3 regions of the Rothia sp. HMSC036D11 genome follow, and region 3 is predicted to be linked to each of the others. Evidence: riboswitches for the same ligand, from Rfam matches in the RefSeq annotation. Region 3 holds a riboswitch; each other region holds the start of a gene.

Region 1 (6,025 bases), on a different contig from region 3:
AATCGCTGAGCGCAAGCGCATGCGAGAGGCTGCCGCGCCCGCGTGCAACATCGTGTGAAATCAGGGCCTCGTTCACGGCAAGGTAACTATTGGCATCGAAACGCTCAACGAGCTTATCGCCATGGTGGTCCAGGTAGCTTTCGACCGCATATCGTCCGCGGTTCTCACCGATGGACCCGCCGTCGGTGGATTCGCCGCGGTTTGCCTGCCGCCCAAAGCGATGCTCCAGCTCGGCTGGGCTGCGGTAGGTGGTGTGGGCTATGCGCCGCGCCAACGCGAGCCCGGCCGTGGGTGCCGCTCCCCCATAATAATCGCCGGAAGCAAAATTGGCATCAGCACGGATGGCGAGGTTCTGGGTGTGTGCCCAGGAAATCTGTTCGGCAGTGGCGGCGGGACCGGCGGCGATGACTGCGCATCCGCGTACCAGCTCGGGGAAGGTTGCCGCCCATTCGATAGCGCGTGCTCCGCCGAGCGATCCGCCGATGACATGGTGAAAACTCTTAATCCCCAACCGGGCGATAAGTTCGGCTTCGGCTCGTACCGAGTCGCGAATAGTGACGTAAGGGAAGCGTGATCCCCAGGGTTTTCCGGCGCCCGGGTACCCCTCGGGTACGATGCTTGCCGGGCCGGTTGAGCCGTAGCATCCACCCAAGATATTGGGGGCGATCACAAAATATTTGGTGGTATCGACCACCGCGCCCGGCCCCACGATGCCTTCCCACCAACCATCACTTTCGACCGCACGGATACTGGGTGCAGGCATATCCGATGTGGGAATCCCGCGCGAGACATGGGTGTCACCGGTGAGGGCGTGCAGAATAAGAATCGCGTTGTCCCCAGCTTCATTAAGAGTTCCCCACGTCTCGTAGCTAATGTTCACCTGTGGAAGCACGGTACCGTTTTCGAGGGTGAAATCACCGATCGCCATCTGCCGCAGGTACCCCTGAGCGCTGGGATACTGCAGCTGCGACAGATAGGTGGCGTGTACGGTATTTTCCGTCATGTTTTCTCCTCGGTAACCAGTAGTTGGTAATGGCAGGCGAGAAACCGATACCGCGACCGGGCACTTACTGTGCAGCCCGGTCGCGGCGGTGCAGGTTAGGCGTTCAGAGTTGCAAAACCCAATTCTAGGTCTGCGATAATATCGTCAATATTCTCGACCCCTACGGCGAGGCGCACAAAGTTTTTGCTCACCCCAATTGCCTCTAGCTCTTCCTCGGAAAGCTGCGAGTGAGTGGTGGATGCGGGATGAATCACGAGCGAGCGTACATCGCCGATATTCGCAACATTGGAGTGCAGCTGCAGAGCATCCACAAAGGTGCGAGTCTGTTCCAGGTCTGCGTCTTTGAGAGTGAATCCCACAACGGCGCCCGGCCCTTTCGGCAGGTACTTCTGGGCTCGCTCATACCAGGGCGATGAAGGCAGACCGGCCCAGATCACCTGATCGACCAGCGGATGCTCCTCCAACCAGTTTGCGACCTTGGTCGCGTTCTCGATATGGCGTTCGATGCGCAGGGAGAGGGTCTCCAGACCGATACCAATGTTGAAGGCGTTGGTTGGAGAGATCGCCGCCCCGGTGTCGCGCAGAAGCGAAACTCGCGCCTTGAGAATATAGGAAAGGTTCGCACCAAAAGCAGAGTCTTTGCCCAAGTCACGGGCATAAACTAAACCATGATAGCCAGGTGCTGGCTCGTTGAACTTGGGGAATTTTTCGGGATTGGCTCCATAGTCGAAATTCCCGGAGTCCACGATAACGCCGCCGATTGAGGTGCCGTGCCCACCCAGATATTTTGTGGCGGAATGGATTACCACATCCGCACCAAATTCGATGGGGCGCACAAGGTAAGGAGTGGGAACAGTGTTATCGACAATTAGGGGAACGCCATTGTCGTGGGCGATCTGGGCGATAGGCTCGATGTCGAGCACATCGTTCCGGGGGTTAGGTACGGTTTCTCCGTAGAAGAGTTTCGTATTGGGGCGAACCGCATCGCGCCATTGCTGCAGGTCGTCCGGGTTCTCAACAAACGTAGTTTCAACGCCGAGGTCGGCAAGCGTATATTTCAGTAGATTGTAGGTTCCTCCGTAGATCGAGGGGGAAGCCACGATATGGTCGCCCGCGCCCGCAATGTTGAGAATCGCATAGGTAATAGCCGCTTGACCTGAGGCCAGCAAAAGCGCCCCTACTCCACCTTCAAGGGATGCGATGCGGTTTTCGATAACCTCTTGGGTGGGGTTGTTCAGACGGGTATAGATAGGCCCAAGCTCAGCTAGAGCGAAACGGTTAGCGGCCTGTTCTGCGTTCTCGAAAACGAACGAGGTGGTCTGGTAGATAGGTAACGCCCGAGCTCCCGTTGCAGCATCCGGTGCCTGCCCCGCGTGAATTTGGCGGGTTTCAAATTTCCAACCGGCGGGGTTGGCGGGAGTCGGGACTGTAGTGTTGCTCATGCGAAGCTCCTTGTGATAGTTCAGGGGGCCGCATGCCGATTTCGGTACAGAGTTCTTAGGCTTTCTTCTCTGCAAACGAAAAAACGATGTACCAGAATCGGGCACATCGGTCCCGCGCTTGCGTTGTACTTTGTGTTCAACGCCTGGTCCTCACCCAGGGCACCCCACCGCGGAGGAGGGTTGCCGGCCAGCTAGCTGGGGCTTATCACTGGCTCTCATGACCTGCATCTAGAGTTTCATAGGAAGCGCACACGGTCAAGCGGGATGCGTGTTTTCGGCGCATTGTTGCAAAGATGACGTTTTATGAATTGCCTTTGCTCTGACCTTATTTTAGGGGTTTGTGTACTCTAAGCCCGATTAGCCGAGTCAGGCACTTGTAGTATCCGCAGCAGATTCATCCCATTGACCTTGGCCCGGTGGTAGTCCAACAGAGTCTAAAAGACCGGGGAAAAGATTCTCAATCACGCTGTCTCGGCGCGTAATTTTACGGTGCGTTCCCAGCACTTCGGTGTGCATGAGCCCTGATTCTCGGAGCACTTTGAAATGATAAGACATCGTAGATTTGGCGATTCCATAGTCAAAATCACCGCAGAACTGTGGCCCGTGGTCTGCAATGCGTGCGAGAACATCTCGTCGAATGGGGTCTGACAATGCACCAAGGACACGATCCAACGTCACGTCATCAGAGGTGGGGTGATGCAGCCGTTCCTTACCCATAACCACGCCTTTCCGGGTTTTTCGCATAACGTATTGAGCCTGCAGGACTCTGTGACAGAATATTACCTCTTGGGCTTGCCCTTTAGCATAATATAGATTTATTTTAATTTCGACGAACATAGAAATAATATCAAAGGTACACCATGAATTCTCACAATACATCTCATCAGCTACCTCAAAATTCTGAGGCAACCATGCGGCTTGTCTCATTCAGCACTCTCTTTGTCATCGGCACAGACACTCTGCTCACCGCCCCTCTGCTGCCACTGCTCAGCAAGGAGTTCAATACCAGCACAGAACAATCGGGGTGGTTCGTCTCTGCATACGCTTTAGGGTATGCCGTTTTCGCACTCATTGCAGGCCCATTATCAGACCGCATTGATCGCAGGCGCATTATTCTTACCGGTTCCATCGGCTTTACGGTTTTTACAGGCTTATGCGGTTTAGCATGGGGGTTTTGGTCTCTTTTTACCGCCCGGTTTCTTGCGGGAGTGTTCGCTTCTCTGATCTCACCGCAGATTTGGGCATCTATCCCCATGACAGTGCCGAAACAAGCCATTATTAAAACTATGGGGTACGCAACTGCTGGGCTTGCCATAGCCCAAATCGCCGGTATTCCTGTGGGTTCCTTCCTCTCTACTTATGGTTGGCAGATACCATTTTTTGCAATCGCCGCAGCGTCTCTTCTTCTCTTGGGTATACTCTATTCACGTTTTCCCAGCATTCCCCCTGTGGCTGCGGCGCAAGATGGAAATTTTCTGACTCCCTACCTGCACGTTTTAAAAGCCCCTTCACTTTTGCTATCCCTCCTGGCGTACCTGATTTTCCAGACAGGAGTATTCGCATCTCTATCTTTCATAGGTTCATGGTTTGCGCGAGACTTTGGGGCATCGCAGACAACCATCGGTTTCGCCATGCTTGTAATCGGATGTGGCAACGCTCTAGGCTCCCTCACAGGGTCACGATTCGTCGCGCACATAGGTATGCAAAAGACTATGCTCGTGGGGCTTATTGCACTCAGTATTGTGTATCTCTCAGTGTCATTGACAGCTAATTTCTGGACTGCTTTAGGTATTTTTACGCTTGCACTTTTTCTCGGAGGAGTTATGCTCCCCATCCTCATGGGAGAGCTGCAAAGCCATACCGCTATAGCTCGCGGTACTGTATCATCCCTCTCAAACACGGCAATGTACGCTGGAACAACTATCAGCGGTGCCGTCGGCGGTACATTACTTACACAGTTTCCGGGGTATAGCGGTATAGCCGTCATGAGTGCATGTGCAATCGCAATTTCTCTTGGTGTCTATGCACTTGGCGGAGCGTTCCGGCCGAAAAACGGGGAATCGTTTTAACTTCTTCGAATAAAATCAAAAAAATTTAATCACAGCATTCCGTGAGCCATGCTACACTGATGGAAACCTTGAATCTAGGAGTGATGAGGTATGACCTCCCGCTAAAGTCGCACCGGCTCGCGGAATGCCCGCCCAGATGGTGGGCTCTAAAAATTTCAGAAATAACCCTGCTTTGGTTCGATACATTCCAGGAGCGCATAGTGAGCACCTTGAACACCAAAGTTCTGAGGGTTTCATTGTTATACCTTCCGCACCTGCAGTCGGTGACTTGGGATTATTCAGGCACTACGAAGTGCCTCTCTCACGACTATTCATCTCACCCGTCCCACGTATTGCAGGCGTACAAACACCATGTTCAAGCGGCTTCGGGTGATTAAGCACCACAAGGTTTTATCACAATGTCTACAATTCTTGACGCGGCACAGCTATGCCGCACCTTTGGCAAGGGTGAACACGCTTTCACCGCTGTCGATAATGTTTCACTCAGCATAATTTCCGGCGAAATTCATGCTCTGCTCGGTCCCAATGGAGCGGGGAAAACAACGGTTGTGCAGATGTGCGCAACACTGCTGACTCCCACGAGCGGAACTGTGCGCATCGACGGGGTGGATGCGCTTGCGCACCCCCAGCGTGCGCGCGCGTCCCTAGGGCTTGCGCTCGGCGGGGATACCGGGTTCTATCCGCGAGCATCCGCCCGCGATAATCTTCTCTTCTTTGCCGACCTTGCCGGGGTTAGCGCGCGCAAACGCCGTACCCAGGTGGCGAGCGCTTTGGAACGGGTCGATCTTGCAGATGTCGCCGCGAAGAAGGTACAGGAGTTTTCCCGCGGCATGAAACAACGTCTGCACATCGCGCGGGCGCTGCTGGGCGAGCCGAAACTGCTGCTTTTGGATGAGCCGACGAATGGGCTTGACCCAGATATTTCACTGACGATACGCCAGTTGATTCGTTCCCTCGCTGATGATGGCACCGCTATTTTACTCACGAGCCATCTGCTGGGCGAGATTGAGGAGTTAGCGCATCGAGTGACAGTCATCGGGGCCGGTCGTGTGGCGGTTTCGGGCACAGTGGCGGATATTACTGCGCATGCCGGGATTTCCGCTACCACCGTGGGGCGTGTGGGTGCGAATGCTGGAGCGGTGCTTCAAGAACTTGCTCGGTCTTTGGGCGATGCGGGAACAATGTTACTGACCCCGCGCGGCAGCGAGTGGGAGATCACCGTGTACTGGAATGAACGTTCTGTTTCGGAAGGGTCGCACCCCTTCAGTACCGGACACGCAGAGTCTCTACTGACCCATATTCTCGCTGAACGTGAGGTTCAGATGCTCACGCCACTGTATACTCGCTCAGCCACTCTCGAAGAGGCATATCTGGCTATGGCGGAAGGACTGAAACGATGAACCGGCAACTTCGCTTGATGTCCTTTTCCCTGCGCCAATTCCTCACAGTACCCTACTTCCTGCAGCTGCTACTGCTGAGTACCTTTGGGGCGACGGCCCTGCAAGCGCTCG
Region 2 (6,025 bases), 130 kb from region 3:
AATACGAGGGAAAGCAGACCGTTCATCATCCACCCGCAGAATGCGGAAAGGCCCATGCCGACCGCCCGCACCCGAAGCGGGAACAGCTCGCTCATCAGCACCCATGTCGAAACGTTCAGGCAGGTCTGCATCGACCCCACGAACCCGACCACAAGCGCCAGGATAATATAGGGACGCGCGGGGCTGCCTTCCGGCAGGAGCATAGACGCTACCCCGATCAGCAGGTGGAAAAACGCGGTCAGCGAATACCCAGCGATCACCATCGTGCGGCGGTTCACACGTTCCATCATGCGCAGCGAAAAGATTGAGCCGACCACGGCGATAGCGCCCGGCGCGATATTCGCGATGAGAGCCGAACCTTCGTCAAACCCGGCCTCTTTAAGCACCTTAATGCCGTAGTACATGATCGAGTTAATACCAGTGAGCTGCTGCCCGGCACCTACCAAAATACCGACCAGCAGAATCCGCACAAACCATTTTTCACGCAGGATTTTACCCGTGCTGCCCCTAGTCTCCGCGCCGATTTGGGTGCGCGTTTCCTCAAGCGAACGCGCGATGTCCGCGATTTCGGCATCAGCACGTTCGGCGGGGCGGATGCGCCGCATAATGGCGCGCGCATCCTCAGTGCGATCCTGCGCGATAAGCCAGCGTGGGGATTCGGGCATGCGCAGCATACCGATGAAAAGCGCGAGCGCAGGCAAGGCGCAGACGGCGAACATCCACCGCCATACACTGTCGTGTTCACCCCAGAGGTTGCCGATGATGGCGTTCACGATGAACGCTGCGAACTGCCCACCGACGACCATGAGTTCGTTACGCCCGGAGAGTGAGCCGCGAATTTCGTAGGGTGCAAGTTCGGCGAGGAATACAGGCACGACTGCGGATGCGCCTCCCACAGCGAGCCCGAGCATCGTGCGGCCCATCAACAGTACAGCAATGCTGGGGGTGAAGACGCATGCGAGCGCGCCCGCGATGAAGAGGATTGAGAGTCCGATGATGGTTCTGCGCCGTCCGATGACATCTGAGATACGCCCGGTGATCATGGCTCCGAGGGCGGCAGCGAAGGCGAGGGAGCCTGTGACCCAGCCTTGAATGGTGTTGTCCATGCCGAGTTCGCGGCTCATGGGGTCGAGGGCACCGTTGATAACGCCGGTGTCGTACCCGAAGAGGAGCCCGCCGAAGGTTGCCACCAGCGCGATAACGCCTAGGCGGCGGGTGTGCGCGCCCTGCCCGAGCGGGGGTAGTGCACTGGCGCGGTTCGGCGGCTCGGTGGTGATGCTCATGCGGGTATTTTTGTCTTTCATGAGGGGTCTTGTACGGCACAGGTTGAGAGACCGCACAGTCTTTAAACGCTTGCTGGCTTGGGTATATTCCCGATTAGTTATATTTCCAGCTGGCTATATTTGCAGTGGCGAAGGAGATTGTTAGAAAAGCGCGATGCTTTCGGGCGCTGGAAAAATCTCGTTGAGCCGCACCAGTTCGTCATCGTTGAAACGCACGCTTGCGGCCTGCGCGTTTGCGTGTACTTGTTCGGGGGTGGTTGCCCCGGCAATCACGCTAGCGACGGGGTTCTGCTGTTTGAGCCAAGAGATGGAGGCTTGAACCTCAGAGATTCCCAGATCGGCACAAAATTCGCGGTAGGCATCGAGTTGTTCCCAGTCGGCTTGCGCAAGTACCTGCGCTTTGGAATGCGACAGACGTGACCCTGCAGGGATACTGTCGCGGCGGTATTTTCCGGTCAAAAGCCCATTGGCAAGCGGGAAATACGGGAGAACCCCGAGCCCGAAGTGGCGGGCGGCGGGAAGAATTTCGAGTTCGGCACGGCGGTCAAGCAGGTTGTAGTGGTTTTCGGCGGCGATAAACCGCTCAGTGCCGAGTTCGCGGGCGAGATGCTCGGCGTGGGCAAGCTGCCACCCCGCAAAGTTGGAGTGCCCCAGGTAACGAACCTTTCCGCTGGTCACGAGCGTATCTAGAGCAGATAGGGTTTCTTCCAGCGGGGTGTTCGGGTCGGGGCTGTGGTAGAAATACAGGTCAATGTACTCGGTTCCCAGGCGGCGCAGTGAACCTTCGACGGCACGCATGATGTATCGGCGTGAGCCGCGCGCATCCCAGTCGTTGCCGTTGAGGGTACCGGTGGGAAGCCCGAATTTGGTGACGATGATCAGGTCATCACGGTTGAGGTTGAGTTCGCGCATCGCGGTACCGAACATGGTTTCTGACAGCCCGGGTTCGGCGCCGTACAGGTCGGCAATATCGAAGAAGCCGATGCCAGCGGCGACTGCGGCGGCGATAACAGCGTTGGTGCCTTCCTGGGTTTGAGTGGGGGTGCCGGGGCGTCCCAGGTTGTTGCAGCCGATTCCGACGGAGGGCACGACCAGCCCGGAGTTCCCCAGGCGTGCATATGCGGGAGATTCGATGCGTTCCATACATTTACTCTACCGTGTTTGACAGTGTATGGTCGCAACATGACGTTCGCGGCGCTCTGCAATTCCCTCGCGAGCAGATAGTATTTCGATGAGCAGATAACATTCCGCTATCTGCTCGTCGAAATATTATCTGCTCGCGGCTAAACTTGCGGCCAAATCAGGTGGAGGTTTCAACGCGCTGACCCGCATCGCCGCGAACCCGTATGACGTAATGTTTCGCCGCATCCCACAATATTAAGCGGTTATGACCGCTCGACGACATGTGCCGACATATTCTTGCTGGCACCGCGCATCCTGCCTAGAATAGGAACGTTATCTATCCAGAGCGACCGAGAGATCTGGCTCTTAGACGTCGCAGCAACCTCGCCAGCCTCCACCCATGGGGTGGACGGACAAGGTGCTCCCGCCAGAACCGATAGAAGTGAATTCCCTTCGCGTCTTGCTAAGATTCGGCGTACCTTCGGGCACGCTTCTATCGGGTGAACACGGAGGAATGAAAATGACGACAGTTCACCCGGCTCTTTCTTACGAGCTGTATCCGCCACGGTCGCACGCAAGCTGCGATTCCCTGCTCAAAACCATCACCGAGCTTGAGCAAACCAACCCGGATTACGTTTCCGTCACCTATTCGGGCGATGCGCAGCGCCGCCAAAAGACGCTGGCTCTGCTCGATCATTTGGTACATGAAACCTCGCTGAACCCACTGGCGCATCTAATCTGCGTGGGGCATTCCGTGGCTGATTTGGAACGCTCGGTTCGTCTGATTCTGGGGCTTGGAGTACGCGGGTTTTTAGCGCTGCGCGGCGATATTCCGCCCGAAAACGCGCGCCCGCTTGAGCTACCTTTTGCCCGCTACCTGGTGGAACTGATTCGCAGGGTGGAACGTGAGGATTTCGCGCATCTTGCTGCGGGGAAGGTGTCGATTGGGGTTGCGGCGTACCCGCATAAGCACCCCGAGTCTTCCTCGCTTCTTCAAGACATTGAGATTCTGCTTTCAAAGCAGCGTGCCGGGGCGGATTTCGCCATCACCCAGGTTTTCTTTGAGACCGAGCGCTATTCGGGGCTGGTAGATGCTGCGCGCCTTGCCGGGGTGGAAATGCCCATTATTCCCGGTATTATGCCCGTTACTTCGCTGACTCGGCTGACGAAGCTGTGCGAGCTTGCCGGGCTCGAAGTGCCGCGCGAGCTGGCGCATCGCCTGGAAACCGCGAGCGATCCGCGCGAGCTGCACCGCATCGGCGTGGAACATGCGCTCGACCAATGTCGCAAGGTGCTTGATGCTGGCGCCCCCGGCCTGCATTTCTTCACATTTAACGAGCATGAGGCTGTGCTGGACGTCCTCGAAGAACTCGACGTTCCGCGCTACTCGAACCGTTTCAAACTCCCCCTAAGCGATCTTCAATACCTCTAAACTCCCCTTTTATTTGACACCCTCCCACAGTAAGGAACTAGGATGACCCGCACCCCATTCCCCGCAGCAACCATCGTCGGTTACCCCCGCGTGGGCCGTTTCCGCGAGCTGAAGAAGGCACAGGAAGCGTTCTGGAAAGGCAAAATCACGCAGGATGAGCTGCGCCAGGCGGCCGCAGATGTGCAGCGCACCTACTATGACCGTGTGATCGAACGCGGTCTTAGCGCCACCGATTCGTCTATCCCGGCGACTTTCTCGTACTACGATCAGGTGCTCGACGCCGTGCGCCTTTTCACCCTCGTGCCCAAGCGTCTTGCCGACGCCAAGGATGCGCGCGGCCTGCTCGATCTACCCGGGTACTTTGCTCTAGCGCGCGGCACAGAGACGCTGCCTCCGCTGGAGATGACGAAATGGTTCGATACGAACTACCACTACCTGGTGCCCGAGATCGGTCCGGATACCGAGATCACGCTGAATCTTGAGGCTATCGACGAGCAGCTTGAAGTCGCCAAGGAGCACGGGGTGACGGTGCGCCCGCAGCTGGTCGGCCCGCTCACTCTGCTTCTCGGGGCGAAAGCCGAGCAGGGTTCGCCCGAAGGATTCACACCGCTGGATCGCCTAGACGATTTCGTGAAAGCCTACCGGCAGGTACTCGCCGAGCTGGCGGAGCGCGGCGTGCAGTGGGTGCAGCTCGACGAACCCGGCCTGACCGTGGACCGCGACATTCCCAACGCCAAAATCGCCGAATTGGTGCGTAAAACTTACACCGCGTTGGCAGCCGAAACGAACCGTCCCGCAATCCTGGTGACAAGCCCCTACGGCAATCTGCGCGAGAACCTGCCCGCGCTGTTAGACACCGGTATTGAGGCTCTGCATCTCGACCTGGTTTCCACGCTCTACGATGCCGAGGCACTGACTGCCTTCAAAGACTCCGGCGTAACCCTGGTGGCGGGTGCCATTAACGGACGCAATATATGGCGTGCCGATCTGCGAGCGCTTCTGCACGCACTCCAGAACATTAATGGCGGCGAGGTGGCGGTCGCGTCCTCAACCTCGCTGCAGCATGTGCCGCACGATCTCGACCTTGAAGACCCCGCCGATGTGCCCGTAGACGGTCTGGCTTTTGCCGACCAGAAAGTCGCCGAGATCGTGACTCTTGCCCGCGGTCTTGCCGACGGTGAGTCTGCGGTTGAGGCAGAGTTGAAGACCGCCGACGAAGCGCTAGCACGTTTCACAGCGGATCCGCGTAAGCATAATGCGGCAATCCGTGAGCGTGCCGCATCCGTGAAACCGCAGGATTTTGAGCGCCCCGAACTGAAGACCCGCCGGGATGCCCAAGCCGATCTGAATCTGCCGAAACTGCCGACCACAACCATTGGTTCGTTCCCGCAGACCGGCGATATTCGCCGCCACCGTGCAGAGGCGCGTGCCGGTAAAATCACGCAGCAGCAGCTTGACGAGTTCCTGCGTGAAGAGATCGCCTCCGTTATTAAACTCCAGGAAGATTTGGGCCTGGATGTGCTCGTGCACGGTGAGGCCGAACGTAACGACATGGTGCAGTACTTCGCCGAGAATTTCGATGGTTTCGCCACGACGAAGCACGGCTGGGTGCAGTCCTATGGTTCACGCTGCACCCGCCCATCGGTGCTGTTCGGCGATGTGAAACGCTCAGGTGAAGGGCTGCGCGGCGAGGCCGTGACCGTGCCCTGGATTTCCTACGCCCAGTCGCTCACCGATCGTCCCGTTAAGGGCATGCTGACCGGCCCGGTGACTATTCTGGCTTGGTCGTTCGTGCGTGATGACCAGCCGCGCGAGGAAACCGCGAATCAGGTGGCATTGGCGCTCGCCGACGAAATCGCCGATTTGGAAGAGGCGGGCATCCGCATCATTCAGGTGGATGAACCGGCACTGCGTGAGCTTCTGCCACTGCGCCGTGATGAGCAGCCCGCGTACCTGGCGTGGTCGGTGAATGCGTTCCGCCTGGCGACGAGCGCGGTCGAGGACAAAACTCAGGTTCACACCCACCTGTGCTACTCGGAATTCAACGAGATTATTGATTCGATTAATGCCCTGAATGCGGATGTGACCAGTATTGAGGCGGCGCGCTCGCATATGGAGCTGCTGGCGGATATTCCCGAAAGCTATGTTTCGGGGCTGGGACCGGGCGTGTGGGATATTCACTCGCCGC
Region 3 (13,355 bases):
ATGGGATACTAAATGAGCTAACTGCTCTCAGTGATCTGAAGAAGCTCAACTTTGATATGACGCCTACTCAGGCTGGAGCTGGCGGTCCTGTGGCTCAGCCTGAAGCGGAAGAAAACCCGGTCACTGCGGATGACGCCCGCAACCTGGGCCTTATTCCCTAAATCATTCGGCGTTCTTCCCAAAACGGGGGCGAAGAGGTGTAGCTGCTGAGGGATGTTATTCCGAGCGTGCGAGGACATACATAACATTCCGAAGCTGGCGAGGCAATGAGTCAGATGAAACACGCTCTCGCTGCACCTCTTCGCTCCCGGGCTTTACCCCGCACAACCGTTCATATACCACTTTCTTGCTCAAACGGCATCGTGATGCCGCCCAAGATGTATTCGCATTCGAGAACCCGCAACACCCGCAGGCTCTCGCCGATGAATACCACTCACTTCACTCTCTATGTAAGATTTCCTCTCGCTCAACACAACGACATAAGGAATATCTCTCATGAAATTACGTACTATAGTGCGCCTGATGCTGGCGTTTGTCAGCCTGGTGCTTGTTGCTCCTCTGAATTCTCTGCCCGTTTCTGCGGTGGAGGCGAAGCCCGCTCAGCCTGCGCACGCGCAGAACCAGAATATAGATCCCGTTCAGAGCCCCAACTCGGGTGATCGCGACGGCGATCATATTCCCGACGAGCTGGAAAGAGACGGGTACGATATCAACAACGATGGCATACCAGAGATCGATTTCCCTAAGATGGGCGCGGATCCCAACCATAAAGACATTTTTGTCGAGATGGATTATATGCCCGGTGAGCTTGCCAGTGAGGAAGAACTGGATCGAATCGTGCAATCTTTCGCGGATATAAATATCAGCAATCCCGACGGCAGAACGGGTATTAATCTGCACTTGGATGCCGGTGCCGCCCGGGGACCTAAGTACAACTTGGGAGGAGGCGAACAGGTCAAGTGGCAAGTGCTCAGCGACGATATAGGTAACAACCCTGGGAACTGGGCCAGGTTTAAAGCTTCTCATTTTAATCAGCGTCGTGATGGACTCTTTCATTATATGGTTTGGGGCGACTACTACGTGCAACAACAAAATGGGGAGAGCGGTTCATCAGGATTGGGACAATTGGGAGGTCGTGATTTCATGGTGACTGTGGGGAAGACACACTGGAATAACAATAAAGGTAATATGAGCGATATTCGCGTGGGTACTTTTATTCACGAGCTGGGACACAACCTCGGCCTGCAGCACGGCGGTGATGCCGATGAGAAAGGCGAAAAAGGTAAACCACAGTACTTCAGCGTGATGAATTATAACTATCAGCTCACTGGCATTCCCAAGGCTGATGGAACCAAATATTTCGGATACCTGCAGCAGGATATGCCGACCCTTAACGAATGGGTCTTGGACGAACGCAAAGGCTTTGGTCCCCAAGCTCGTGGGTACCTGTATCGGCCCAATCCAGAGGCTGTACCGAGGCCAGCGGATGGACCGGTTGATCTCAACGGTAATGGCGAAATCGACCATGGAATCTACGCTCTTGATCTTAACCGTGACGGAATGAAAGGCTGGCTGACGGCACCAAGCGACCTGAAAAAATTGAGCTTTGGAGCTGTGTTTGGACGAGGTGCTGACGAGACTATCCCTGAGCCCAAGGTGGAAATAAACCCCATCACTGCGGATGACGCCCGCGAAATGGACCTCATTTCCTAAAGAGTCCTTCCGGGAGCGATAGTTTGCAGCCGCTGATTAACGCTGTTCTGAACGTGCGAGGCGCCAGATAGTATTCCGAAGCTGACGGGTAACGAGTCGGTCGAAACACGCTCCCGCTGCAAACTATTGCTCCCGAATTTTGCCGTCGCATTCGAAAGAACACTGCTGTCCGCCGGGCGACGTACGCGGCCCTTAATATTACGGGCGACAGTCACAAACATTAATATTCGTCATAATATCGCACCAACCACGACACCCCTTATACACTCAAAATCAAGGATTATGAGTCCCGGTGTAAAGCTCTGGCTAGCCGGGCGGCAACCCTCTCCCGTAGCGGGGTGCTCCAGATGATGATCTGGCTTCAAGGGACACGAAGCAAGTACGGCGCGAATGCGCCACCTGCACAACTTGGACTACCAAGAAGGTCACCACCTATAAAGGAGGCGGCGCGCGGGGTGCAGGAACACCTGAACATTCGCGAAAGGAACGTAGATGGCTGAGCAGAAGAAGCGCATCGCAGTTAACGCATTCGACATGACCTGTGTGGGTCACCAGAGCTTCGACCTCTGGCGCCACCCCCGCTCCCGCGCTACCGAGTACAACACCATCAAATACTGGACCGACCTGGCACAGATCCTTGAGAAGGGCTTCTTTGACGGCGTATTCTTAGCCGATGTTGTGGGCATCTACGATATTTACAAGAACTCCGCCGCGCCCGCTATTGAAGGTGGCGCTCAGGTGCCCGTGAACGATCCGTTCATGCAGATCTCCGCAATGGCCGCCGTGACCGAGCACCTAGGCTTTGGCGTGACCTCAGCCGTCACCTACGAGCAGCCTTACACGCTCGCACGCAAGTACGCTTCTCTCGACCACCTCACTAACGGGCGCGTGGGCTTCAATGTGGTGACCTCATACCTGCCTTCCGCCGCCGAATGTCAGGGCCTCGAAACCCAGATTGAGCACGACACCCGATACGAACTCGCCGAAGAGTTCCTGGATGTCTGCTACAAGCTCTGGGAAGGCTCCTGGGAAGACGGCGCGGTCGTCAAAGACCGCGAGAAGGGTATCTACGCCGACCCCGCCAAGGTGCACCCGATTCAGCACAAGGGTAAGTACTTCAGCGTGCCTGGTGCGGGTCTGACCGAGCCCAGCCCTCAGCGTACCCCCGTGATTTTCCAGGCGGGCGCATCCAGCCGCGGGCAGAAGTTCTCGGGCAAGCATGCCGAGGTTGTGTTTATCGGTGCGTTGCGCCCTGATTTGACCCGCATTATTACCGACCGCATTCGTGACCGCGCCGAAGAGAACGGCCGCGGCCGCGACGAAATCAAGGTTTTCGCGATGCTCTCCATTATTGTGGACGAGACCGAAGAGAAGGCGAAGGCAAAGTACGAAGAGTACCGCAAGTACGTGAACCTGGAATCTTCGCAGGCCATTATTGGCGGTTGGTCCGGCGTGGATCTTTCCCAGTTCGACGAGGACGAGGTACTCAACTATGTGAAGACCGAGTCGATTCAGTCCTTCCTCACCCCCTTCACCCTGCAGGCCAAGGATAAGCAGTGGACGCGTAAGGATATTGCCGAGCACTGCACTATTGGCGGTATGGGCGAGGTTATTGTGGGCGACCCGCAGCAGGTGGCCGACGAGCTTGAACGCTGGATTGATGAAGGTGGCCTGGACGGTATTAACCTGGCATACCACGTTTCGCCCGGCTCCTTCGAGGACTTCATCGAGTTCGTGGTTCCCGAGCTGCAAAAGCGCGGGCGCTACCGCACCTCCTATGAGGGTGAGACCCTGCGCGAAAGCCTGTTCGGCAAGGGACAGACTAAGGTTGCAGACTCACACCCGGCCGCGAAGTACCGTGGCGCCTACGTGGGTAAGCCCTCCACGGCAGACACCCCGGCACGTGCTATCGCGAACTAACCAACTCTGCTTCAGAGTTTCCTCCGCAATATATTGAAAACAGTGCAGAACCCGCCTCTCTCCGGTTTGACCGCCGGGATGGGCGGGTTCTCGCATGCCCGAACCTGGTAGCCCTTTAGAATGGGGTGCATGAGCGAAACAACCCTGTATGATCCTCAAACCCGCTGCCCCTGCACAAGTGGCGAGGTATACGGTGCCTGCTGCGGGCGGTACTTGGGCGAGTTTGCCGCATCCGGAACCTTGGGCGCGCCCACACCGCTGGCTCTGATGCGCTCGCGGTTTACCGCCTTCGCCCTGCACGATGCGCCCTACCTGCTGGCAAGCTGGCACCCGCACACGCGCCCCGTCGAGTTAACGCTGGATGAAACGCTGCGCTGGTACCGGCTGGATATTCTGGGCTCTTCGGGTGGTCCCTTCGATGCGGCGGGTACGGTCGAGTTTGTGGCGTATTACCGTTCAGTTCCCGGTACGCCCGCCGAAGAACGTGTGAAAGGTGCCATGCACGAAAAATCTCGCTTCGAGAAAGTGCACGGCACCTGGTACTACCTGGACGGCGAGGTCAGCTAAGTTCCCCCCGATCGGGTAGCATGGCAGAAATATTCCTTGATGAAAGTCTCAAAAACTAGTCCTGTGTTTGCTATGTTTATGCCATGAGCGACGTTATCTCGCAGGAATCTTTCGACGAGCTCGCCCTCTATCTCAACGGGGGAGAGCACCTGCTTACCCCGGATGCGCACCGCATCGCCGCCGAACGCGCCCGCATCCTCTGCGCCCACGGGCTCGATGCGCTCCGGCAGTACACGCACCGCACTGGGATGACTGTGCACTACTACGTGGCACCCTACGATACGAGCGACCTGCTGCGAACGGGTGCGGATGCGCTCGCGCTCACCGGGGCTCGGCACGAACTTTCGGGGATAAAAACCCCTCTAATAGACGCCTACATTCTGCCCAGCGACCTCATAAAATTTGCCCCGAATTGGGGTTTGGAACCTGCTCCACCCGAGCGGGCGAACGTGATTTTGCGCGAGGTTTTTACCCTTCCGCGGGTGCTGCGCCTGCACGTGGCGGCAGACCTGCTGCACGCCAGCGACATCGGCGTGGCGGGCGAGCACGCACAGGAAGCAGCCGAGCGCATTATGAAAGAATTATGCCGCCCAGGCGACCGATAGAATTCTTGGTTTAACCTGAGCCAGCCCGCGCCGTCTCTGAAAAGAGGGTGCGGGCTGGCTCGCATTCAAACGCGTTGTCTGCGTGTATAGGTGCGCTGAATTGGGTCTACCTGAAAGTAAACCTATGCGAAGAATACCAGGAAAAACGGGTGAAATTGTATACCTGCAGCCGTGAAATTTCTGACGTTTTCGAGCGCATATCTACACCCCCCATAGGTGTATAAAAAGGCTCTTTCTGAATAAAGCGTAGTTTTCCGCCGCTTCTCTTCAAAAAGAGCCTTTTTACACCTGATATATACCCGGGATTTCAGCCAACGCTAGTGCGTGAGACCGTTGATAATACCCATGCCGAAGTAGATGACGAACACCGCCGAAACTACGTACATGAGCCAGTGCACCTCGCGCCCGCGACCCTGAACTAGGCGGATGAAGGCGTAGGAGACGAACCCAGCACCAATACCGTTAGCGATCGAGTACGACAGCGGCATGAAAATAATGGTCATGAACGCGGGGATACCCAGACCCCAGTCTTGCCAGTCGATATGCACAGCCTGGCGCACCATCAGGAACCCAACAACTACCAGAGCGGGGGCGACCGCCTCAAAGGGAACGATCGTCACCAGCGGCGAGGCGATAATCGCCACTAGGAACAGCACGCCGGTTACGATATTCGCCAGACCCGTGCGGGCCCCCTCACCAATACCGGTTGCCGACTCTACAAAAATCTGGTTCGCAGAGCCGGATGCGCCGCCGCCGACCACGGAACCGACCGCATCCACGAGCAGCACCTCGTTAATATTCTCAACCTTACCATCCTTATCGATGGTGCCCGCTTCGGTTGCTAAGCCCACTGAAACGCCCATAGCGTCAAAGAAGACCGAGAGCAGAATAGCGAACACCAGCAGTGATGCGCCCAGCACGCCGATAGCGCCGAACGCGCCGAATCGTGCAGACCCGATAAGCGAGAAATCGGGGGCTGAGAAGGAAAAATTATTGAGCGCGGGAACGTTGAGCGACCAGCCGGTCGGATTTCCCTTACCGCTGCCGATATGGAAAACGGCCTCTAGGATGATAGACAGCGCGGTAGATGCCACCACGCCAATGAGGATAGCGCCGCGCACATTGCGAATAAACAGCGCGATGGTGAGGAAAAGACCGAAAATAAATACGAGAGTAGGCCAGCCAAGTAGGTGACCACCCACACCGAACGAGACGGGAACGGTGGTTCCTGCGGCATCCGGCATGCGGCGGATAATCCCGGAATCAACCAGTCCGATAAAGGCGATAAAGAAGCCGATTCCCGCCACAATTGCGGTTTTGAGGCTCTCGGGGACCGCCTCGAAAACGGCGGTGCGGAAGCCGGTGAGCACCAGCACGGTCATAATAAGACCGGCGATAATCACCAAGCCCATAATATCTGCCCACGTCAGCCCGGGGGTGGTTGCGATCGTGGATGCCAGCAGCGCGTTGACACCCAGTCCTGCCGCCATCGCGAAAGGCTGTTTAGCAATGACGCCCATGAGGATAGTCATCACGCCGGCGACGAGTGCGGTGACCGCGGCGACCTGCGGCACGCCAAGGGTATTTCCCGCCGAGTCTGCGCCGGTGCCGATCACCAGGGGGTTGAGGACGACGATGTAACTCATAGCGAAGAACGCGGCGAGACCGCCACGAATCTCGGCTGAAATAGATGAGCCTCGTTCAGTGATTTTGAAGTAACGGTCCAGTGCGCCGCCCGATGATTTGGGCTTGTGTGCCTGGGGAGCCGCGGTGTTCTCAGAAGACATTCGTGAAAATCCGTAGATACTCTCGTAGGATGCGCGCGCGGGTTTGCGCCGCAATAAGAAAAGCGTCCAACCCTTATGGCGGGTGTGACGCTTTTGTTACCACATTATTCTATGACGTTTAACCCTCAATGCGCTACTGACAGGAAATTCCCAGGTCTTTAGCGGGGTGCGGGGGATGTATCTCCGCCTTAAGGGGTAAAAATAGGTGATAAAAAGAGCCTTGATCGTGACTGAAGTTTTCACGATTAAGACTCTTTTTATGATGGGGGGAGAGAGAAAGATGCTCTAGCGCATCCACCCCTCAATCAGGCCCATTCCGAAATGCACCGCAAACACCGCCGAAACCACGTACATGAGCCAGTGCACCTCGCGTCCGCGACCGGTCGCCACACGGATAACCGTGTACGAAATAAACCCGGCACCAATACCGTGCGCAATCGAATACGACAGCGGCATGATGACGATCGTCAAGAAGGCCGAAATTCCCAGGGCAAGATCGTTCCAATCAACATTAACCGCCTGGCGCACCATCAGGAACCCGACGAACACCATTGCGGGGGCGACCGCCTCAAAGGGGACAATCGTCACCAGGGGAGAGAGGAAAATAGCGCCCAGGAAGAGCACACCTGTCACCACATTTGCCAGACCTGTGCGGGCACCCGCGCCAATACCGGTTGCCGACTCCACGAATACCTGGTTGGTTGAGGTTGAGGTGCCGCCACCGGCGACCGCGCCCAGCGCATCTACCAGAAGCAGACGGTCGATGTCTTCGATCTTGCCGTCTTCATCGATAGAACCGGCTTCGACTGCCATACCCATGATGGAGCCCATCACATCGAAAAACGCCGAAATGAGGATGGTAAACACCAGCAGAATTGAGGCCATTGCACCCAAAGAACTGAAGGCACCGAAAAGATCTGCGGAGAACAGAAGCGAAAAATCGGGCAGACCAAAACCGCTGCCGTCCCAGGTGGGTACATTGAGCGACCAGCCAAGCGGGTTAGCCTGCACGCTGCCGGAGGGGGCGACCGCCTCCAGAATAAGCGAAAGTGCTGTGGATGCGAGCATGCCGTAGAGAATAGCGCCGCGCACCTGACGAACATACAGAATAATGGTCAGGAACAACCCCACAATAAACACGAGAGTGGGCCAGCCGAGCAGATGCCCGTGAACACCGAACACGACAGGGGTTGAGCCGGTCTCTGCACGGCGAATAATTCCGGCGTTCACCAGCCCGACAAAGGCGATAAAGAGCCCGATACCTACCACGATCGCGGTTTTGAGGCTTTCGGGCACGGCGTCGAAAACGGCGGTGCGGAAACCGGTCAGTACGAGGGCGGTCATGAGCACGCCCGCCCACACGACCAACCCCATAATCTGCGGCCAGGTGAGGTTAGGAGTCGTGGCTATCGTAGTCGCCAATAGTGCGTTTACACCCAATCCCGCCGCCATCGCGAAGGGATGTTTGGCGTAACCGCCCAGAAGAATGGTCATCACGCCTGCAACAAGCGCGGTCATGGCGGCAACCTGCGGTACGCCAAGGGAGCGTCCGGATGAATCGGGCGTGAGGCCGAGAATAAGCGGGTTGAGCACCACAATATAACTCATGGCGAAGAAGGTCGCTAAACCGCCGCGAATTTCGGTGCTGATAGTTGAGCCACGCTCGGTAATGTTGAAGTAACGGTCCAGTGCGCCGCCCGAACTGCTGGGTTTAGGCGTCTGGGGAGCCGCGGTGTTCTCAGAAGACATTCGTGAAAATCCGTAGATACTCTCGTAGGGCGCGCATCCGCCGGTTGGGGATGCGCATAAGAAAAGCGCCAGCCGTGGGGCGTGACGCTCTTGTTACTACAACATTCTAGGGGGAGTAACCCGTAAAAGGCTACTTCTTTGCGTCTGCGCATGATGGTCGCTTTTAGGCGGTAAGTTTTCCGTGAGGGCACCACCCGCGCTGTAGGCGAAACCCCATCGGCACACGCTCACAACACTGCTAAGATAAGGGTTACCTAAGGATGATATGTGCCGCCTGGGAATTGGCGCTGGGCGCGCATCCTGAAGCATGAAGAAGGTTGTTATGTTATGAGTGAGTATCCAGCCGCAGAATCTCTGCCCGTTCGTCAGCGTTCCACGGTCAGTACCGACCGCCCGGCACGTTATATTAAACAGCTTGGCTCACATATGGGTCGCAAAATTAGTACCGAGGAAATTCCTGGTGGATTGCGCTTAATCTTTAATCGCGACGGTATCTTTCGTGGGTATGGCGATCTGGTGGCCGATGATGCGAACCATGCGCTCATCATGGAGGTTCGTGCCGAAGACGACGAGAAAGCACAGAGCCTTGCAGGCGTGCTGGAGCGTCACCTTGTGCGTTTTGGCGAGCGCGAAGAACTAGTCGTGGAATTCCACGCGGTCTAACCTCTGTATTCATTCTGCGAGCAGGTAGGATTTCGCCGAAAAGGTAGGATTTTCCTACCTGTTCGTGCCAAAAGCCACCTGCTCGCGGGGTAATAAGAGCGGGCAATGCGGGAAGACGGAATGAGAAAAACCCACCGAGACTGCATTGGTGGGTTTTATTGTGCTCTCGTAACGCGGGTGATGGATTTTGTGCTCGCACACATATTCCGAAGTCGTGACAGGAATATTAATGATGAGACCTCAAAACCTGGGGTAAAAACATGAAAAATGTGTCTTTTGAGTGGTTCAGCTCATGTTTCCTGCGTTTGCTCAGGCATGACCGCTAAAATAAGCAAGGATGTTAAGGCTAAGCTCGCCCTATGGGTGAACTTTGAAAGGAAAAATACGTGTCTGAAGCTGCACGCCCGTTGCGCGTTGCCGTTATCGGTGCGGGTCCTGCGGGTATCTACGCCGCCGATCTGCTCACCAAATCTGAGGAAGTACGCTCTGGAGCCGTTGAGGTTTCTATCGACATTTTTGATCGTTACCCCGCGCCTTTCGGGCTGATTCGCTACGGTGTGGCGCCCGATCACCCGCGTATTAAGGGCATTATTACCGCCCTGCACAAGGTACTTGACCGCGGTGATATTCGATTCTTCGGCAATGTCGAATACGGTAAAGATTTGAACCTTGCCGATCTGCGCGAGCATTATGACGCCATTATCTTTGCGACCGGTGCTATTTACGATGCGCCCCTGCCTATTAAGGGCATCGACCTGGACGGTTCCTATGGTGCCGCCGATTTCGTCTCGTGGTATGACGGTCACCCCGATTACCCGCGCACCTGGCCGCTGAACGCGAAGGAAATCGCGGTGCTTGGTAACGGCAACGTGGCGCTGGATATTGCGCGTGTGCTCTCTAAGCACGCCGATGATCTGCTCGTCACCGAAATTCCCGAGAATGTGTACGAAGGGCTGAAATCTTCGCCCGTGACCGATGTGCACGTCTTTGGCCGCCGCGGCCCCGCGCAGATCAAGTTCACCCCCTTGGAGCTGCGCGAGCTTTCACACTCCCGCGATGTCGATATTGTGCTCTACGAAGAGGACTTCGAGTTCGACGAGGCTTCGGATGAAGCTATTCAGACGAATAACCAGGTTAAGACCATGATGAAGACCCTCACTACCTGGCTTACCAACCAGGAGGAGAGCGAGCAGACCGCATCGCGCCGTCTGCATCTGCACTTCCTGCAGTCCCCGCATGAGATTCTGGGTGAGGACGGCAAGGTTGTGGGCATCCGCATGGAACGCAATAGGCTTGACGGTAAGGGCGGTATTGAGGGCACCGGCGAGTTCGTGGACTACCCTGTGGAGGCCGTGTACCGCGCGATCGGTTACTTCGGATCTGAGCTGCCCGAGGTTGGCTATGACGCTGATAAGGGCGTGATTACTAACGTTGAGGGCCGTGTGGTCGATGAAAACGGCGAGCACGTGCCCGGCCTGTATGCTACCGGGTGGATTAAGCGCGGACCGGTGGGTCTGATTGGCTCCACGAAGGGCGATGCGCTTGAAACCATCACCCACCTGTTGGAGGATCGCGAGAACCTGTACACCGCTCCCGAACCGGATGCTGACACCTTCAGTGATTACCTGGACTCTAAGGGTATTCGCTACACCACTTGGGAAGGCTGGCACCGTCTGGACGATCACGAAAAGGCGCTCGGTGCGGCATCACAGGATGCGAAGGGTGAGCCGCGTGAGCGTGTGAAGGTTGTTGACCGTGATGAGATGATTCGTATCTCGCGCGGCGAGTAATAGCTGTACGCAGTGATTTTTGCGGTACATAAACCGCGATGAAGAATCCCCGCTGGGTCTTCGGCACAGCCCGAAACCGGCGGGGATTTCTTGTATCAAAATCATGATGTGCGCGTGCGCGCGGCATATTCTACGCCTTTTTGCTGAACCTGTGTAGGGGATGCGCGGCGCTTACCCGGTCATTTCGTGCTGTTTGCGGGGGTTATTCAGAAAAATTTTGAGAAATTTCTGGTGACTATAAAATACGTTCTGACTAGTAACTATGTAGGTGAGCGGGATATCTTAGGAGGGGGAGTGTGGCGGGTATGAAGAAGTTTTTGAAGAATCCGGCTTGCACGGCTTAAAAATCTGTCATAGACTAGTTGAGGTTCGAACGACGGGATGGAAAGAACCCGTTCGCATCGACTGGGCCCCCATCGTCTAGCGGCCTAGGACGCCGCCCTTTCACGGCGGTAGCACGGGTTCAAATCCCGTTGGGGGTACTTGCAGATCCTCAGATTTGCAAAGCCATGTTGAAGAAGCAGATTATACCCCTGCCGAATCCAACAAGGCCCCGTAGCGCAGTTGGTTAGCGCGCCGCCCTGTCACGGCGGAGGTCGCGGGTTCAAGTCCCGTCGGGGTCGCTCTGGCCGCGTGATTCAGGTGAAGAAATTCATCACGAAGACGCGGTCGTTGCGTATCTGCTTCGATGCGCAAGGCTCTGTAGCTCAGTTGGTAGAGCGTGCGACTGAAAATCGTAAGGTCACCGGATCGACGCCGGTCGGAGCCACAATCCGCCCTCCAGGCTTCTACAGTGGGGGCGGATTTTTTCTTTAACCGCGCCCTGCTCTCAAGCCTGCGTATTCTATGTCTTGTGCATTATATTTTGTGTGCCCGCATCCTTTTTCTGCTAAAGGAACCTTGATTTCAAGAAAGAGTATTTTTCGCTGCTTTCTTGAGATCAAGGCTCTTTTTACACCGGGGAAGAGGAGCGTAGTAGCTGGCAGAGTGGTAAACACGCCGGTTCGTTTCAATTTCTTGGAATTTCCGTTAGGGTGGAGACGTTGTGCTATTTGGACAACACCTGTACACACAGCGGCAAAACCGGCGCATACGGAAGAGAACGAATGCCAGCACCCACTCCCCAAGACACCATACCGTCGAACTCCGCGCAGGCAACACGCACCGCGGGAATCGAATTCTCCCAGGTCACCAAACGCTACGGCGCTAACACCGTGGTCAATAACCTGACTCTGAGCATCCCCGCCGGTGAAACCACCGTTTTCGTCGGTTCTTCAGGAAGCGGTAAAACCACCACCCTGCGCATGATCAACCGCATGGTCGAGCCGCAGGAAGGCACGATCACCATCGGCGGGCAAAATATTGCAGACCAAGACCCCTACAAGCTGCGCCGATCCATCGGGTACGTCATGCAAAGCGGCGGGCTGCTGCCGCATCGTACCGTGCTTGAGAACGTCATGACCGTGCCCCTGTTGAACGGCGCCCCCAAACAGCAGGCGAAAGAACGCGCTCTTGACCTTCTGGGTACCGTGGGTTTGGATGCGTCCCTAGCGCAGCGCTACCCGGCACAGCTTTCCGGCGGGCAGGCTCAACGCGTGGGAGTCGCGCGGGCGCTCGCAGCGGATGCCTCCATTTTACTCATGGACGAGCCCTTTTCTGCGGTCGATCCGATCGTACGCACCGAACTGCAGGAAGAACTTTTGCGCCTGCAGGGCGAGCTGCATAAGACCATTGTTTTCGTAACCCACGATATTGATGAGGCCCTATTCCTCGGCGATAATATTGCGGTCTTCGCCCCCGGCGGCAAGCTCGCCCAATATGGCGCTCCCGAAGAGATCCTGACGAATCCCGCTAATGATTTTGTGGAATCTTTCGTTAGCCAGTCCGTGGGTGCCTTGCTGCCTGCCGATGTGATGCGCCAGGTGCGGTATATTCGCCGCGAACGCTACCGCCGCACACGCGAAGCCGCAGCATCGAGCGAGGGTGCCGCATCGACCTCTGGGCGGGGATAGCTATGGACCTGTTGTTGGCAGATTCGATGCACTGGGACTGGTTAGGAAATAACATCCAGCGCGTCTTTGATTTGACCCTCAATCACCTGTATCAGGGCATTATTCCGGTACTTGTGGGAACCGCCCTGTCGATTCCGGTGGCGCGGTATGCGAGCCGCCGCCGCGCGCGGGAAGACGGTGCAAAAACCTACCGGAGTGGTGCGCACGCCCTGGTGCACGGCTTTGGGCTGCTCTACACAATCCCGTCGATCGCGCTCTTCGTGCTCATGCCGCTGATTCTGGGGACCAGCATTATTTCGCCGGTGAACGTGCTTGTGGCGCTCACGATCTACACGATGGCGCTGATGGTGCGTTCCGGGGTAGACGCTTTTAACGCGGTTCCCGAGCATGTGGTGGAGTCATCGCGCGCCCTGGGATACACCCCGGCTCGTGCGTTTTTCACGGTGGAATTACCGCTCGCTTTGCCCGTGCTTTTTGCCGGTATCCGCGTGGCGACGGTGGCGAATATTGCGATGGTATCCGTGGGTGCGGTTATTGGTGTTTCTTCGC

Evidence for each region. Region 3 has a riboswitch for S-adenosylmethionine ahead of HMPREF2958_RS01520 (LLM class flavin-dependent oxidoreductase). Riboswitches for the same ligand answer to the same signal wherever they lie in the genome.
Region 1: it holds a riboswitch for S-adenosylmethionine, as region 3 does, so the genes downstream of both, HMPREF2958_RS06940 (bifunctional o-acetylhomoserine/o-acetylserine sulfhydrylase) here and HMPREF2958_RS01520 (LLM class flavin-dependent oxidoreductase) in region 3, are expected to answer to the same signal.
Region 2: it holds a riboswitch for S-adenosylmethionine, as region 3 does, so the genes downstream of both, HMPREF2958_RS01980 (methylenetetrahydrofolate reductase) here and HMPREF2958_RS01520 (LLM class flavin-dependent oxidoreductase) in region 3, are expected to answer to the same signal.

The regions. Positions count from the first base shown of each region.
Region 1 covers NZ_KV815302.1:109,631-115,655, forward strand. Annotated here, with positions in the region: gene HMPREF2958_RS06935 (homoserine O-acetyltransferase MetX) at 1-1,003, opposite strand, end outside; gene HMPREF2958_RS06940 (bifunctional o-acetylhomoserine/o-acetylserine sulfhydrylase) at 1,099-2,445, opposite strand; SAM riboswitch class IV at 2,555-2,668, opposite strand; gene HMPREF2958_RS06945 (ArsR/SmtB family transcription factor) at 2,812-3,162, opposite strand; gene HMPREF2958_RS06950 (MFS transporter) at 3,306-4,514, shown strand; gene HMPREF2958_RS06955 (ABC transporter ATP-binding protein) at 4,913-5,914, shown strand; gene HMPREF2958_RS06960 (hypothetical protein) at 5,911-6,025, shown strand, end outside.
Region 2 covers NZ_KV815277.1:244,428-250,452, forward strand. Annotated here, with positions in the region: gene HMPREF2958_RS01970 (sugar porter family MFS transporter) at 1-1,304, opposite strand, end outside; gene HMPREF2958_RS01975 (aldo/keto reductase) at 1,425-2,426, opposite strand; SAM riboswitch class I at 2,740-2,848, shown strand; gene HMPREF2958_RS01980 (methylenetetrahydrofolate reductase) at 2,926-3,837, shown strand; gene metE (5-methyltetrahydropteroyltriglutamate--homocysteine S-methyltransferase) at 3,880-6,025, shown strand, end outside.
Region 3 covers NZ_KV815277.1:111,306-124,660, reverse strand. Annotated here, with positions in the region: gene HMPREF2958_RS01530 (zinc metalloprotease) at 1-161, shown strand, start outside; gene HMPREF2958_RS01525 (zinc-dependent metalloprotease family protein) at 496-1,713, shown strand; gene HMPREF2958_RS10845 (hypothetical protein) at 1,710-1,934, opposite strand; SAM riboswitch class IV at 1,992-2,101, shown strand; gene HMPREF2958_RS01520 (LLM class flavin-dependent oxidoreductase) at 2,206-3,633, shown strand; gene HMPREF2958_RS01515 (YchJ family protein) at 3,763-4,200, shown strand; gene HMPREF2958_RS01510 (hypothetical protein) at 4,284-4,805, shown strand; gene HMPREF2958_RS01505 (NCS2 family permease) at 5,123-6,592, opposite strand; gene HMPREF2958_RS01500 (NCS2 family permease) at 6,878-8,341, opposite strand; gene HMPREF2958_RS01495 (DUF2218 domain-containing protein) at 8,669-9,004, shown strand; gene HMPREF2958_RS01490 (FAD-dependent oxidoreductase) at 9,391-10,794, shown strand; tRNA gene HMPREF2958_RS01485 (tRNA-Glu) at 11,204-11,276, shown strand; tRNA gene HMPREF2958_RS01480 (tRNA-Asp) at 11,344-11,417, shown strand; tRNA gene HMPREF2958_RS01475 (tRNA-Phe) at 11,491-11,563, shown strand; gene HMPREF2958_RS01470 (ABC transporter ATP-binding protein) at 11,901-12,806, shown strand; gene HMPREF2958_RS01465 (ABC transporter permease) at 12,809-13,355, shown strand, end outside.